3 regions of the Streptosporangium jomthongense genome follow, and region 1 is predicted to be linked to each of the others. Evidence: riboswitches for the same ligand, from Rfam matches in the RefSeq annotation. Region 1 holds a riboswitch; each other region holds the start of a gene.
What was found. Region 1 has a riboswitch for cyclic di-AMP ahead of ACFOYY_RS01285 (hypothetical protein). Riboswitches for the same ligand answer to the same signal wherever they lie in the genome.
Positions count from the first base shown of each region.

Region 2: another riboswitch for cyclic di-AMP. It lies ahead of ACFOYY_RS02445 (C40 family peptidase); the one in region 1 lies ahead of ACFOYY_RS01285 (hypothetical protein).
Region 3: another riboswitch for cyclic di-AMP. It lies ahead of ACFOYY_RS00095 (coiled-coil domain-containing protein); the one in region 1 lies ahead of ACFOYY_RS01285 (hypothetical protein).

Region 1 is NZ_JBHSBC010000001.1:273,405-277,608, forward strand. It holds gene ACFOYY_RS01270 (DUF4032 domain-containing protein) at 1-109, shown strand, start outside; gene ACFOYY_RS01275 (hypothetical protein) at 261-842, shown strand; gene ACFOYY_RS01280 (roadblock/LC7 domain-containing protein) at 913-1,296, shown strand; gene ACFOYY_RS01285 (hypothetical protein) at 1,572-2,192, opposite strand; cyclic di-AMP (ydaO/yuaA leader) riboswitch at 2,438-2,588, opposite strand; gene ACFOYY_RS01290 (lytic polysaccharide monooxygenase) at 2,854-3,774, shown strand; gene ACFOYY_RS01295 (ATP-binding protein) at 3,902-4,204, shown strand, end outside.
Region 2 is NZ_JBHSBC010000001.1:501,414-505,617, forward strand. It holds gene ACFOYY_RS02435 (branched-chain amino acid aminotransferase) at 1-271, opposite strand, end outside; gene ACFOYY_RS02440 (3-isopropylmalate dehydrogenase) at 455-1,501, opposite strand; cyclic di-AMP (ydaO/yuaA leader) riboswitch at 1,650-1,864, shown strand; gene ACFOYY_RS02445 (C40 family peptidase) at 1,852-2,559, shown strand; gene ACFOYY_RS02450 (hypothetical protein) at 2,617-2,829, opposite strand; gene serA (phosphoglycerate dehydrogenase) at 3,085-4,204, opposite strand, start outside.
Region 3 is NZ_JBHSBC010000001.1:15,520-19,723, reverse strand. It holds gene ACFOYY_RS00110 (RNA ligase RtcB family protein) at 1-774, opposite strand, end outside; gene ACFOYY_RS00105 (hypothetical protein) at 1,091-1,231, shown strand; gene ACFOYY_RS00100 (helix-turn-helix domain-containing protein) at 1,232-1,459, shown strand; gene ACFOYY_RS00095 (coiled-coil domain-containing protein) at 1,753-2,730, opposite strand; cyclic di-AMP (ydaO/yuaA leader) riboswitch at 2,733-2,867, opposite strand; gene galT (galactose-1-phosphate uridylyltransferase) at 2,939-4,018, opposite strand; gene ACFOYY_RS00085 (DeoR/GlpR family DNA-binding transcription regulator) at 4,015-4,204, opposite strand, start outside.

The DNA of each region.
Region 1 (4,204 bases):
CTCCGAGAAAGCCGGGCAGGACGTCGGACTGCCCGCCTCGACCGAGTCATATGTGAAGAATGTTCTTGTCCACAAACCCGACGAGAAAGCCCTCCTCCCCGACGAGTAGCAAACGTTCCCCCGCCGGTTGACAAACCTTCTACCGCCCGGCGGAATTCTTTTCCTCGCCATATCTGACTTTTCATGAATAGCTCCGGGTTCGGAGCGGTTTCCCTACGCTGACCGGGCGGCGTTGTGGAGTCGTTGGCGAGGGGGACCCCGTGCTCGGAATCGAAGGCTGCCTGGCCGAGGCCATGGCCATCCCCGGTGCGCTGGACGCGGTGCTGATCGACCAGACCGGCGGGACGGCCGTGGCGGGCGGCGGCGCGGCCCGCGAAACCGGCGCGGGCAGGGCCGTCGCGGGGCTCGGCGAGACCTTACGGGCGATGCTCGACGGCCTCGCCGTGAGCCTCCCCGGCGAGCCCACTGGAATCCGTGAAGTGATCATAACCACCGACGACGGATACCATTTACTAAAACCATTGGAAACGGTGTTCGACGGCCTGCTCGTGATTTATGTCCGTCTTGATGTACATCACGCTGATCTGGCCCTGGCGCGGCATCGTCTCCAGTCCCTGTCGGGTCACCTGACCGCCCGTGCCGGGGGTCTCACCGCCCCGCCGTTCCCGCGTGAGGAACGGCACCGGTCCGGCCCGCGAGGGTGCTTCGACACGGCCGGGCCACCGTGCCCGCCCGCGACGGGACCTCCCGCCGGGGCTCCCGGGGGGACCGTGACGGCGGGCGACCCCGCCGACGTCGACCTGCTCATCCGGCTGAGGAACGCGCTGAGGGCACTTGCCTGAGCCCGGTCCGACGCCTTCGAGGACGCCCGTGAAACCGCGGACGCTGAAGCGGACCAGAAGGAGGGTGCCGGTGGAAATCCGCGACGAGGTACGCCAGGAGATGACCCGGCTACGTGAGCGGACACCCGATGTGGACGGAAGCGTAGTGTGCGGCGCGGACGGCCTGACGATAGCCAGTGACCTGGACGGCGGTTTCGCCGAGCAGACCGGCGCCCTCTCCTCGGCGCTGCTGGCCCTCAGCCGCCGGATGGCGGACATGACGGGCAGGGGAACCTTCGAGGAGACGCTGGTCTCCGCGGCCGGCGGCTACGCGCTCCTCTACACCGCGGGCCCGAAGATCGTCCTCACGATCCTCGCCCGCCCGGGGTCCAACCTCGGATTGCTGCGGCTTGAGGGACGCAGGACGGCGGAGAACCTGGCCGCCATCACCTCCCGCGCCCGGACGCCCCGGTGACCGGAGCGGCGAGGACGACCGCGAGGGACCACGCGGCGCCGAGGAGGGACCGAGGGTCCGGCCCGCAGGCCGTACGGCACGGCCGGTGAACACGGAACGAGGGCGGGCACCTGTGCGGGGTGCCCGCCCTCGTCCTTCCTGAGGGGGTCTCGGACTCCGAGGGGGATCGGAGGAGGGGTCCCGGGAGAGGAGCGGGACCTTCGGGGATCTCAGGAAGCGGGGATCCGAAGGGGGTCGGGGGCCTTCGGGGCTGGGGGATATTTCGCGATGAGGGGTTACGGCCGCGGCGCGTCGGCCAGGGCGGTCTGCGGCGGCGTGGCCGGGTTGTGGTCCATGAGCTTCCAGGCTCCGCTGGAGAAGGCCACGGGGTAGTTCTTCTTGCCGACGCCGTCGCCCCACTTGGTGATGACGTACTCGACCTTGATGTGCCCCTGGCCGTCGACACCGTCCACGCCCAGCGTGTCGGAGTTGAAGCTGCCACCGGTCAGGTCGGCGAAGGTCTTGGCGTCGAGGTCGATCATGACGCCGCTGCTCGACGGCACGCCGGGGCCGCGGTCGCCGACGAAGAACTTGGCCTTCTTGCCGTTGTAGAGGACGTAGCCCTCGGTGAACAGCGGCCAGCTCGGGCTGGCGATCATGCCCTTCTGCATGGGCTTGCCGCTCGCGGGCAGACCGGTGTCACCGGCGCGGCCGGAGGAGTCGTCCCAGAAGTAGGAGGCCTTGGTCGAGCCCTTGAGCAGGACGGGCTCAGCGGCGGCCGGGGCGGTGGCGGTGGTTCCGGTGCCGGTGTCGGCTGCGGCGGGCAGCGCGGAGACGACACCCGCGGAGGTCAGGACGCTCGCGCTCAGGAGGGTGGCGGCGAGCAGACGATGGCGCAGGGCAGCGGAGAAACGCATGAAGACAGGGCTCTTTCACGAGGGAACAGGACAGCCGCTCGTGCCGGGCCGAAGACGTTCGGCGATCAGTGGGGCACGGGGCGTGAGCGCTCACAGGGAAGAGAGGCCGCACCAGGAAACAGGCGGGCGTACACGGAGCGCGGTGCGGAGCGGGGGTGCCGCGGTCAGGCGCGGCGGAAGTCTCAGTCGATCCGCGCGAAGGCGGTGCGTGCCGGTGGGTAGGCGACGACGTGATCCATGAGGGGATCTCCTCTCCATCTCGTCTACCGGGTTAGCTGACGGGTTCGGGCGGTGGAGTTGCCCTACCGCCGCGTTGTCGCGGCGGATTCACCCCAAAAGGTGGGTCCCCGGCTCCCGTCGCCCTCGGGAGGCTTCGGGATTCGACGTCGACCGACCGCTCCTTCTCGTGAGGGGCAAGTCACCGGTCGAGAACAACTAGGACACTACCCACCACAAACGGACAAAGCAAAGCAAAAGCCATGAAAACCCCAGAAGATCTACCTTCAACCCCCAAGAAAGGGACATTGGCCAGGTCTTGACCCCACTCCGCCCATGGCGTTAAGTTCGGTGAAACTGTTAGGAAACTTACCTAATAATTGACCCGTAATCATGGGCCTGACCTGCACGTTCTCCGCCCTTACACCCCCAGGAGAAGCCCTTCATGAACAATCGGAAGCTTGGTGCGATCGCCGCCGCGGCGGCCGTACCCGTCCTGCTCTCGACGGTCATGGCCGGTTCTGCGTCCGCCCATGGATCGATGGGAACACCCGTCAGCCGGGTCTACGCCTGCTATCTGGAGAACCCGGAGTCGCCCGACACCCCGGCCTGCAAGGCCGCCGTCGGCAAATGGGACACCCAGCCGCTCTACGACTGGGACGAGTTGAACATCGGCACCGCCAACGGAAAGCACAGGGAGATCATCCCTGACGGGCAGCTGTGCAGCGCCGGACGCGCCAAGTACCGGGCCTACGACGCGGCCCGCACCGACTGGCCCTCCACGGCCATGCCGACCGGCGGCGGCGCCTACACCTTCCGCTACCCCTACACCGCCGACCACCCCGGCACCTTCGAGATCTACATCACGAAGGACGGCTTCGACCCGCTCCAGCCGCTGAAGTGGTCGGACCTGGACTCCACCCTGCTGGCGAAGGTCAGGAACCCGTCCAAGGTCAACGGCGAGTACGTCATCCAGGGCCAGCTGCCCCCGAAGACCGGCCGCCACATCGTCTACTCGATCTGGCAGCGCTCGGACAGCGCCGAGGCGTTCTACACCTGCTCCGACGTGACCTTCGGCAACGTGTCGACCCCATCCCCGACCCCGACCGCCACGGCGACCGCGACGGCGACACCCACGGTGACGCCGACGCTCACCCCGACCCCCACCCCGACCGTCTCCCACACCTCGACGCCCACGCTGACGACGACCGCGACGCCGCCCGCGCAGCCCTGGGCCGCCGGTGTCTCCTACTACGCCGGGAGCGTGGTGACCTACGGCGGCTCCGCCTACCGGTGCCTGCAGGCGCACACCTCCCTGCCCGGCTGGGAGCCCGCCAACGTCCCCGCGCTCTGGCAGCGCGTGTGACCCGGTACCCGCCGTACGGGCCGTGAGGCCGTAGGGCACGCGAACCCCTCCCATCGGCTCCCGGGCGCGGGGCCGGTGGGAGGCTCGTTCTTCCGGACATCACGGGCGAACCCGGTAGCGTGAGCGCGTGTCACTGACCCTCGGCTGTTGCCTGGCCGCGCTGGTGACCGTCGCGGCGCTCTACGCGCTGGCCCTGTACGGCACGGCGGGAACCGCGGCGGCCGGGGCCGTCGCCGTCACCCTCGTGGTGGCGATCACGATCGGCGTCGTGAACGGAAGCCTCAGGGACGCCGCAGGCTTCGGCACGCTCGCCGCGGGCGCCGCCGCCGTCGTGTGGTCCCTCGGCCGCTCCCACCGGCGGCGCAGGACGGGCCGGGCCTCGCTCGCCGCCTACCGCGCCGCCTCGGCCGCCATCCCCAGACTCGCCGCG
Region 2 (4,204 bases), 230 kb from region 1:
TCGAGCCGTTCTCCTGCCGGTAGGCCTTCAGCCCCTCGAAGAGCTCCTGGGCGTAGTGGAAGACCGACGTCGCCGGGTCGAGGCTGAGCGGGCCGTACGGCGTGAGCCGCGCGTCGTGCCAGCCCTCCCCCTCGGTGTAGTCGATGGAGATCATGTGGTCGGTGAAGGTCTGACCGAATCCGGGATTCGCCAGTACCTGCTCGCGCTCGGCCGTGGAACGAGCGTGGTCGGAGAGCTGCACGTCGAAGGTCAGCTTCTGAGCGGTGGTCATGGCGGCGGTCCTTCTCTTCGTGGCGGAGTGCACCTACGGTCCATTCTGGGACGGAGCAGGCACCGGAAAACTACTGCATATATGCCAAAATCCGGCAGTCTGCTCGGTGAGACGAACAAAAAAAGACGCGCCCGGCGGCTCTGCTGAGCCACCGGGCGCGTCTGGGGTCGTGCGGGCGGCTTGTCAGCCGGCTACTCGGGCGGTGATGTCGTCGCCGATCTCGTGGGTGGTACGGCTCGCCCACCCGGTCTGGCGCTCGACCAGGTCCTCGGCCACGGCCTGCTCGACCTTGGCCGCCTCCTCGGTCAGGCCAAGGTGGTCCAGGAGCATGGCGACCGACAGGATCGTGGCGGTCGGGTCGGCCTTGCCCTGGCCCGCGATGTCCGGGGCGCTGCCGTGGACCGGCTCGAACATGCTGGGCGCGGTGCGGTCGGGGTTGACGTTCCCGCTGGCCGCGAGGCCGATGCCACCGGCGACGGCGGCGCCGAGGTCGGTGATGATGTCGCCGAAGAGGTTGTCGGTGACGATCACGTCGAACCGCTCCGGCTGGGTGACGAAGAACATCGAGGCCGCGTCGACGTGGTAGTAGTCGGTGGCGACGTCGGGGTACTCAAGGCTGACCCGGTCGACGGTACGGGACCACAGGTCACCGGCGAAGGTGAGGACGTTGGTCTTGTGGATCAGCGACAGCTTCTTGCGCGGCCTGCTGAGCGCCTTCTCGAAGGCGTAGCGGACGACGCGCTCGACACCGTAGGCGGTGTTCAGCGACTCCTGCGTGGCGATCTCGTACGGCGTGCCGCGGCGCAGCGCACCACCGGCGCCCGCGTAGAGGCCCTCGGTGCCCTCGCGGATGACGACCATGTCGATGTCCTCGGGGCGGGAGCCGCCCAGCGGGGTCGCGACGCCGGGGAAGAGCTTGACCGGACGCAGGTTGACGTAGTGGTCGAGCTCGAAGCGGAGCTTGAGCAGCAACTCGCGCTCCAGGATGCCCGGCGGCACACTGGGGTCGCCGACCGCGCCGAGCAGGATCGCGTCGTAGCCGCGCAGTTCGTCGAGGACCGCCTCGGGAAGGACCTCACCGGTTCTGTGGTACCGGCCGGCACCCAGGTCGTAGGTGGTGGTCTCCACCTTCGTTCCGACGGCTTCGAGGACCTTCAGGCCCTCGGTGACGACCTCGGTCCCGATCCCGTCTCCAGGGATGACGGCCAGACGAACATTGCGCGAATCCATAACGGGCACCCTATCTGCTCTGTCTCGACAATCGAACCACCGATCTCACCCCTCGGACACTTCCCGCCCCGGAAGGCCTTGAAAAGTTTGTCCTGTTTGCGATCTTTTGACCGTTTCGTTAAGGTCCTGGCCATTCGTATCGTCGCCTAATTCGCGCAGGCCATCCCCCTCTTTCGGTCCGCGCGGAGCCGGGGAACCACTTCCGGGGTCCACGGGGCGTCCGAGCCGCACTCCGTCTGGCGGAGCACGTTTCCGGCGTTTTCCACGAGGCCCCTCGGGGCGAGTCGGCGCCACCACGCGCCGTAGGGCGACCTCCACGCCCGAGCCCGACAGCTCACCCGGCCGGCCCTATGGAAGGAACGGTCCTGAACGGCAAGACCTACCCCCGTGTCCTGACCCTGATCGTCACCGGCTCGACCATCCTCGCGACACCCGCCGTCGCACTGGCGGACTCCTCCCTCACCACCACCTCCCCCACTCCTCTCCTCGCGCTCGCCGCCGCCGGATTCGCCCTCGCACACCCGGCCCCCACCGCGGAGAGCTCCCGGACCCCGCTCACCACTCCCGCCGTCGAACCCGCCCCGGCCGGGTTCTCCGGGACCGCGCGGAAGGTCCCGGCCTGGAAGAAGGCGCTGAACTGGGCGATGTCCAAGCGCGGCACACCGTACGTCTGGGGCGGCACGGGCAGGGGCGGCTTCGACTGCTCGGGCCTGATGCTCCGCGCGTACGGCGCCGCGGGCATCCGGCTGCCCCGCACGACGACCCAGCAGTACTCCGCGTTCGCCAGGAAGATCTCCTGGAAGAACCTCAAACCCGGTGACCTGGTCTTCTTCCACAACCTCGGTCACGTCGGCATGATCACCAAGCCCGGTTACATGGTCCACGCCCCGCGCAGCGGCGACGTGGTCAAGGTGGAGAAGCTGCAGGCCTGGCGCCGCGCCAGCTTCGCGGGAGCCGTACGGCCGGACCCCAAGGGGGTCGAACTCGCCGACGAGCGGGCCGAGCTGGACACGGCGATCAGGCAGTCGACCCAGGCCGGTACGGCCCTCGCCCGCTGACCCACGCCTCTCCCGGTCCCGGGCGCCGCACCGCCCGTGGCCTCGGAGGGACCCGGCTCAGGAGGAGTGCGGGGGCACTCCGCCGTTGTCGCGGCGGTCCAGCGCGGTCTGCAGGGCCTGGGCGGCCTCGTTCTCGTTGTCCTCGGGACGGTTCCAGGGATACATGTCGTACATGACGCTTCTCGTCTCGTTCGCACGGAGCTGGCTGAAGGAGGAAGGGGAGCCTGGACCCTGGTCACGGGCCCTCATCGGATCGCGGATCCGGATCACGGATCGACGGGAAACCGGGGCCGACGAACGCCATCACACCGCGGCGAGTTGCCGGCCCGCCCCTGTGTCAGGCCTCGCCGCGGCAGGTAATAAGTACGAGAACCTGGCGCATTACCAGCCATAATAACCGGCCCTCCGCAATCTGTCTCACCCCTCGTGCAGGCTTCTCATATATTGAGACGAGGCTCGGCCGGAAAAGCAGACGGCCCCCGCCCCGCGAACGGGGACGGCGGCCGTGGGAGCCGTGCTCCGGGATCAGTCGGCCAGGTCGACCGAGCGGCCGCTGTCGGCGCCGATCTCGCCGCCGATCTGGTCGATCACCTCGGCCGGGATGGCAGAGTCGACGGTCAGCGCGATGAGGGCCTTGCCGCCCTTGGCGTCCCTGGCGACCTGCATGGAGGCGATGTTGATGCCGTGGTCGCCGAGGATGCGGCCGACGACGCCGACGACGCCGGGGCGGTCGTCGTAGGTGAAGAACGACAGGTGGTCGGTCGGCTCGATCTCCATCTGGTAGCCGTTGACCTCGACGATCTTCGTGACCTGCCGCGGGCCGGAGAGCGTGCCGGAGACCGAGACGGCGCGGCCGTCGGCCAGGACGCCGCGGACGGTCACCACGTTGCGCCAGTCGGGGCTCTCCGCGCTGGTCACCAGCTCGACGGTGACGCCGCGGTCCTTGGCCAGGAGCGGGGCGTTGACGTAGGTGACGGAGTCCTCGATCACGTCGGTGAAGACGCCCTTGAGGGCGGCCAGCTCCAGCACGCGGACGTCCTGGGAGGCGATCTCACCGCGCACCTCGACGTCGAGCCTGGTGGCGACCTCACCGGCGAGGGCGGTGAAGACGCGGCCGAGCTTCTCCGCCAGGGGCAGACCCGGCTTGACGTCCTCGGCGACGGCGCCGCCCTGGACGTTGACGGCGTCCGGCACGAACTCGCCGGCCAGGGCCAGCTTCACGCTGCGCGCGACCTGGGTGCCGGCCTTCTCCTGGGCCTCGTGGGTCGAGGCGCCCAGGTGCGGGGTGACGACGACCTGGTCCAGCTCGAACAGCGGGCTGTCGGTGACGGGCTCCTTGGGGAACACGTCGATGCCCGCGCCCGCGACGCGGCCTTCCTTGATCGCGGAGTAGAGGGCGCCCTCGTCGATGATGCCGCCGCGCGCGACGTTGATCAGGCGAACCGACGGCTTGACCTGGTGCAGCTCGCGGTCACCGATGAGCCCGACGGTCTCCTTGGACTTGGGCAGGTGCACGGTGATGAAGTCGGACTCGCGCAGGACCTCTTCGAGGGAGGCCAGCCTGACGCCCATCTGCGCGGCGCGGGCGGGCTGCAGGTAGGGGTCGTAGGCGATCAGCTCGACGCCGAACGGCTGCAGGCGCTGG
Region 3 (4,204 bases), 260 kb from region 1:
CCCCTTGCGGTGCAGGTAGACCCCGTCGCGGACCTCGACCAGGTTGTGGCACTGGTCGAGGAACGGCTCGGCGGGCTCGGCCCCCAGAGCGTGGGCGACCCGGGCCGCCAGCAACCGCCGGTTGAGCGATCCCCAGCGTACGGCGTCGTCGTGCATCGCCAGGTAGGCGCCGGGATCAGGGGCGGGGCCCGCGCCGTGGACCGCGGTGTGCTCCCGCAGGATCCGTTCGCCCAGCCCCCGGGAACCGCTGTGGACGACGAGGACGAGGTCGCCCGCGGCGAGCCCGAGACGGCTCGCGTGGCCCGGGTCGAAGACGGTCCCGATCCGGGCCAGCTCGACGAAATGGTTGCCCCGGCCGACCGTCCCGAGGCCCTCGACGTGACCGGCGGGGATGTCGCCCTCCACGACGGCCCAGGCCGGATCGTCGGCGTCCTGCTCGGGGTCCAGTGCGCGATCGAGGTCGGGGAAGCGGGCGGCGAGCTTCTCGGGCACGGCGCGCTTGAGCTTCATGGGGAACACGGCGATGCCGCAGCCGATGTCGGAGCCCACCAGGAACGGGTACAGCACGGTCGACGCCATGGCGGCGCCGATGGGGGCGCCCTTGCCGGGGTGCAGGTCCGGCATGGCGGCGACGTGCGTCATGCCGTCGAGGGCGGCCACCTGGTGGCACTGCGTGAGGGCGTCGGACTCGATCCAGCTCTCGGGGGAGGCGAACACGGCGACGGTGGCCGGGCCTGCGGCCGTGGACGGCAGAGGGGGGCGTTGTTGCGACAAAAGGCTCTCTTCCCTTAAAGGGGCAGGCTGACAGCGCCGCGGGGCGCGTTGACGCCGTGGCGTCTCGGAGTGGCGGGGCGCTGTCCGTCAGAGCGTCATGGACACGGCGCCATGAACACCACGTTCCCTGAGCCCGCCACGCGAGGGCAAACGGTTTTGCGCCCACCGCCGTCTCGCGACCCGGCCGGCGTACGGGAAGCACGAGGCCGGCGCCTTCATCGAAGCCCGGATGAGCAGGGCGATCGGTAGTGGCGGAGAGTCTTTTTCTGACTGTGTGAATGCTGGTCGGTGAAATCACATCTGGCAGGGCGGTGGCATGGAGGCGTTGGCCTCCAAGGGGCCGGGCGGGGAGAGGTGCCGGCTGGACGAGCGGCGCCTGCAGCGGCTGCGGGCCGGGTTGGAGCGTGGTCCGGCCGCGCACGGATATGTGGAGGACCAGCGTTGGACGCCGGCCTGAATCACCGACCTGATCGCGGTGTTGTTTCACGTCCGCCACACCTTGCGTGGGGTGTCGTGTCTTCTGCACCGCCTGGGCTGGAGTCCGCAGATCCCTGCGCAGCGGGCTGTTGAGCGCGGCGAGGGGGGTGATCACCTCGTGGGTCGTCGAGGAGTGGCCGGCGATAGAGGGCGGCGCTCGACCTGGGCGCCCGGCTGTGCTGGGAAGACGAGCGCGGGCAGAACCTGAGGCCGCCCCGGGGCCTCCTGGACGTGGATCTTTACCTCGCCGTCGACCGGCGGCCTCTCGACGACCAGTGTGCCGGTGTCGGCCCCAGATCGCCTCGGGAGCTTCGTGACCACTTCAACCGTTGGCGGATGCGTTGCCGCGCCCAGAGCGCCGAGACCGTGGGCACGATGGCGGCCGGAGGCTCAGGAACCAGCCACGTTTGTGGGCGCGGTCCAGCCGGTGGCTCGGATCCACTCGACCAGGTCCAAGGTGGCCGGCTCGATCGAGCGCACCGCCGCGGGGTCCGATCTTCTCTAGTACATCGAGATGTGCACGTGGTCGTAGTGGTTGGCGGTCACACCGCCCCGGTTGGACATGGCACGCCAGCCGGAACCGGTGTTGATGCGCTGACGCCAGATGACGTATTTGACGCCGAGCCTGTCCCTGTTCTTCAGCGCCCAGGCGGCGAGCTCGTCGCCGAGCTTGACGTTGGCCGCGGTGGGCATGGACCCGCCGGTGCTCATCATGAAGTCGCAGGCCCGGCCGAGGGGGTGCTCGCCCCCGTCGTTCGCCGATCGGTAGCAGCCCACCTCGTGGGGTAGCTGGAAGGCCTGTCCGACGGCCTCGCGCATGATCCGCGTGCGGTCGGTGATGTTGTCGGACCCGGTGGGCAGCTGGGGTGCCCAGCTGCCGTCGGAGCGGCGCCCCGAGCCTGTGGGAACGAGCTGTTCGAGCTTGTCCTCGATCACGCGGACGACCTTCTCCGCGTCCTCACGCTGAACCTGCACCGTCTTGGCCTCCTGCTCGATCTGCCTGGAGAGCTGGGCCGTCCTGTCCGCGGCCTGTTTCATGAGGTCCCGGCTCCGGGCGAAGCCCTGCAGCTGGGCGATCTGCTGGGCGGTCAGCTGTTCCATGACGGCCGCGCCGCCCACCTCGGGGGCCGACAGGATCGAGGGAAGGTCGAGGGGGCCGTTCTGGTAACGGATCTGGACGATGGAGGCGACCTCCCTGCCCGCCTCGGCGTAGGCCGCTTCCGCCTGGCGCAGGTCGGCCTGCGCGACCTTCTCCGCCTCCTGCGCCTTCTTCAACGACTCCCGTTTGGCGGCGTACGCCTCGATGAGCCGGTCGACTTTCTTGTTGAGCTGGGTCAGTTCGGCGCGGAGCCGGGACTCGTCGGGCTTAGGCGCGGCGCCCGCCGTTCCCGTGCCGCCCAGGGCGAAGGCGAAGGTGAGGGCCGAGGCCAGGCAGGCGGCGGCCGTACGTCGATGGAAAGCGGGGGACAGAGCCGTCACAGCTCTCCTCTCCTCACGCCGACCGGGTTAGCTGACGGGTTCGGGCTGGAGGAAGCCCTTCCACCGAAGTGGTTCACCCCAGATGCATGGGTCCCCGGCTCTCAGGTGAGGCACCTGAGATTAGGCATATCGTGCTGTTTGTCCGATGCGTGAGGATAGTAATGGTAAAAAGGTGACCGCGCGACCCCGAGTCGAGACCGATCGGTGATCATTCCGTGATAACGGCGCGCAGGCGCCGAGCTGTCTCCTCAGGCGGAATGTCGTTCACGAAGGCCCCCATGGCCGACTCGGACCCGGCGAGATACTTGAGCTTGTCCGGCGCCCGGCGGATGCTGAACAGCTCAAGATGCGTGTACGCCAGGTCCCTGCCCACCCGCACCGGTGCCTGGTGCCAGGCCGAGACGTACGGCATGGGCACCCCGAACAGCCCGTCCAGGCGGCGCAGCACCTCGGTGTAGAGCGGTCCGAACGCCGCGCGCTCGGCGGGGTCGAGTCCGTCGAGGCCGGGAACCCCGCGGTGCGGGTAGAGATGGACCTCGACCGGCCAGCGGGCCGCGGCGGGCACGAACGCCGTCCAGTGCTCGTTGGCCGCGACCACACGCTCGGCGGCCTCCCGTTCGGCCGCGAGCACGTCGGCGAAGAGGTCGCCACCGGTGCGCTCCCTGTGCCGCCGCGCCGCGCCGAGCAGGGTCCGGGTACGCGGGGTCACGTAGGGATAGGCGTAGATCTGGCCGTGCGGATGGGGCAGGGTGATGCCGATCTCCGGGCCGCGGTTCTCGAAGCAGAACACCTGCTCGACCCCGGGCATCGCGGAGAGCGCGACGGTGCGGTCGATCCACGCCTCCATCACCAGCTCGACCCGCTCGGGAGAAAGCATGGAGAAGGAGGAGTCGTGCTCGGAGGTGAAGCAGACGACCTCGCACCTGCCGACGCCGGGCCGTACCTCACTCAGGCCGCCGACCTGCGGGTAGGCGCCCAGGTTGGTGGAGAAGGACGGGAAGCGGTTCTCGAAGACGGCCACGTCGTAGGTGGGGGAGGGGATCTCGGTCGGACGGCCGGGCGCCGACGGGCACAGCGGGCACTCGTCGGCGGGCGGCAGGAACGTACGGCCCTGCCGGTGCCCGGCGACCGCGACCCACTCCTCGGTGAGCGGGTCGTAGCGCAGCTCGGAGGCGGCGGGCCTGGGCGGCAGGTCGCGCGTGTCGACCGCGCCGCGCTCCGCGTCGTCCCGCAGGTCGAAGTAGAACAGCTCGCGGCCGTCGGCCAGGTGGGTCGCGGTGCGCCTCATCGGTCGCGGGTCCCGTCACCGGCGACGACCAGCTCACCGACCCTGGCGGCGAGTTCCTCGCGGGCCTCCCGCCCGAGCCCGGAGTCCGTGATCAGGACGTGGGCCTCGGACAGCTCGGCGATCGTGCTGATCCCGACCGTCCCCCACTTGGTGTGGTCGGCGGGCACGACCAGGCGGTGCGCCGAG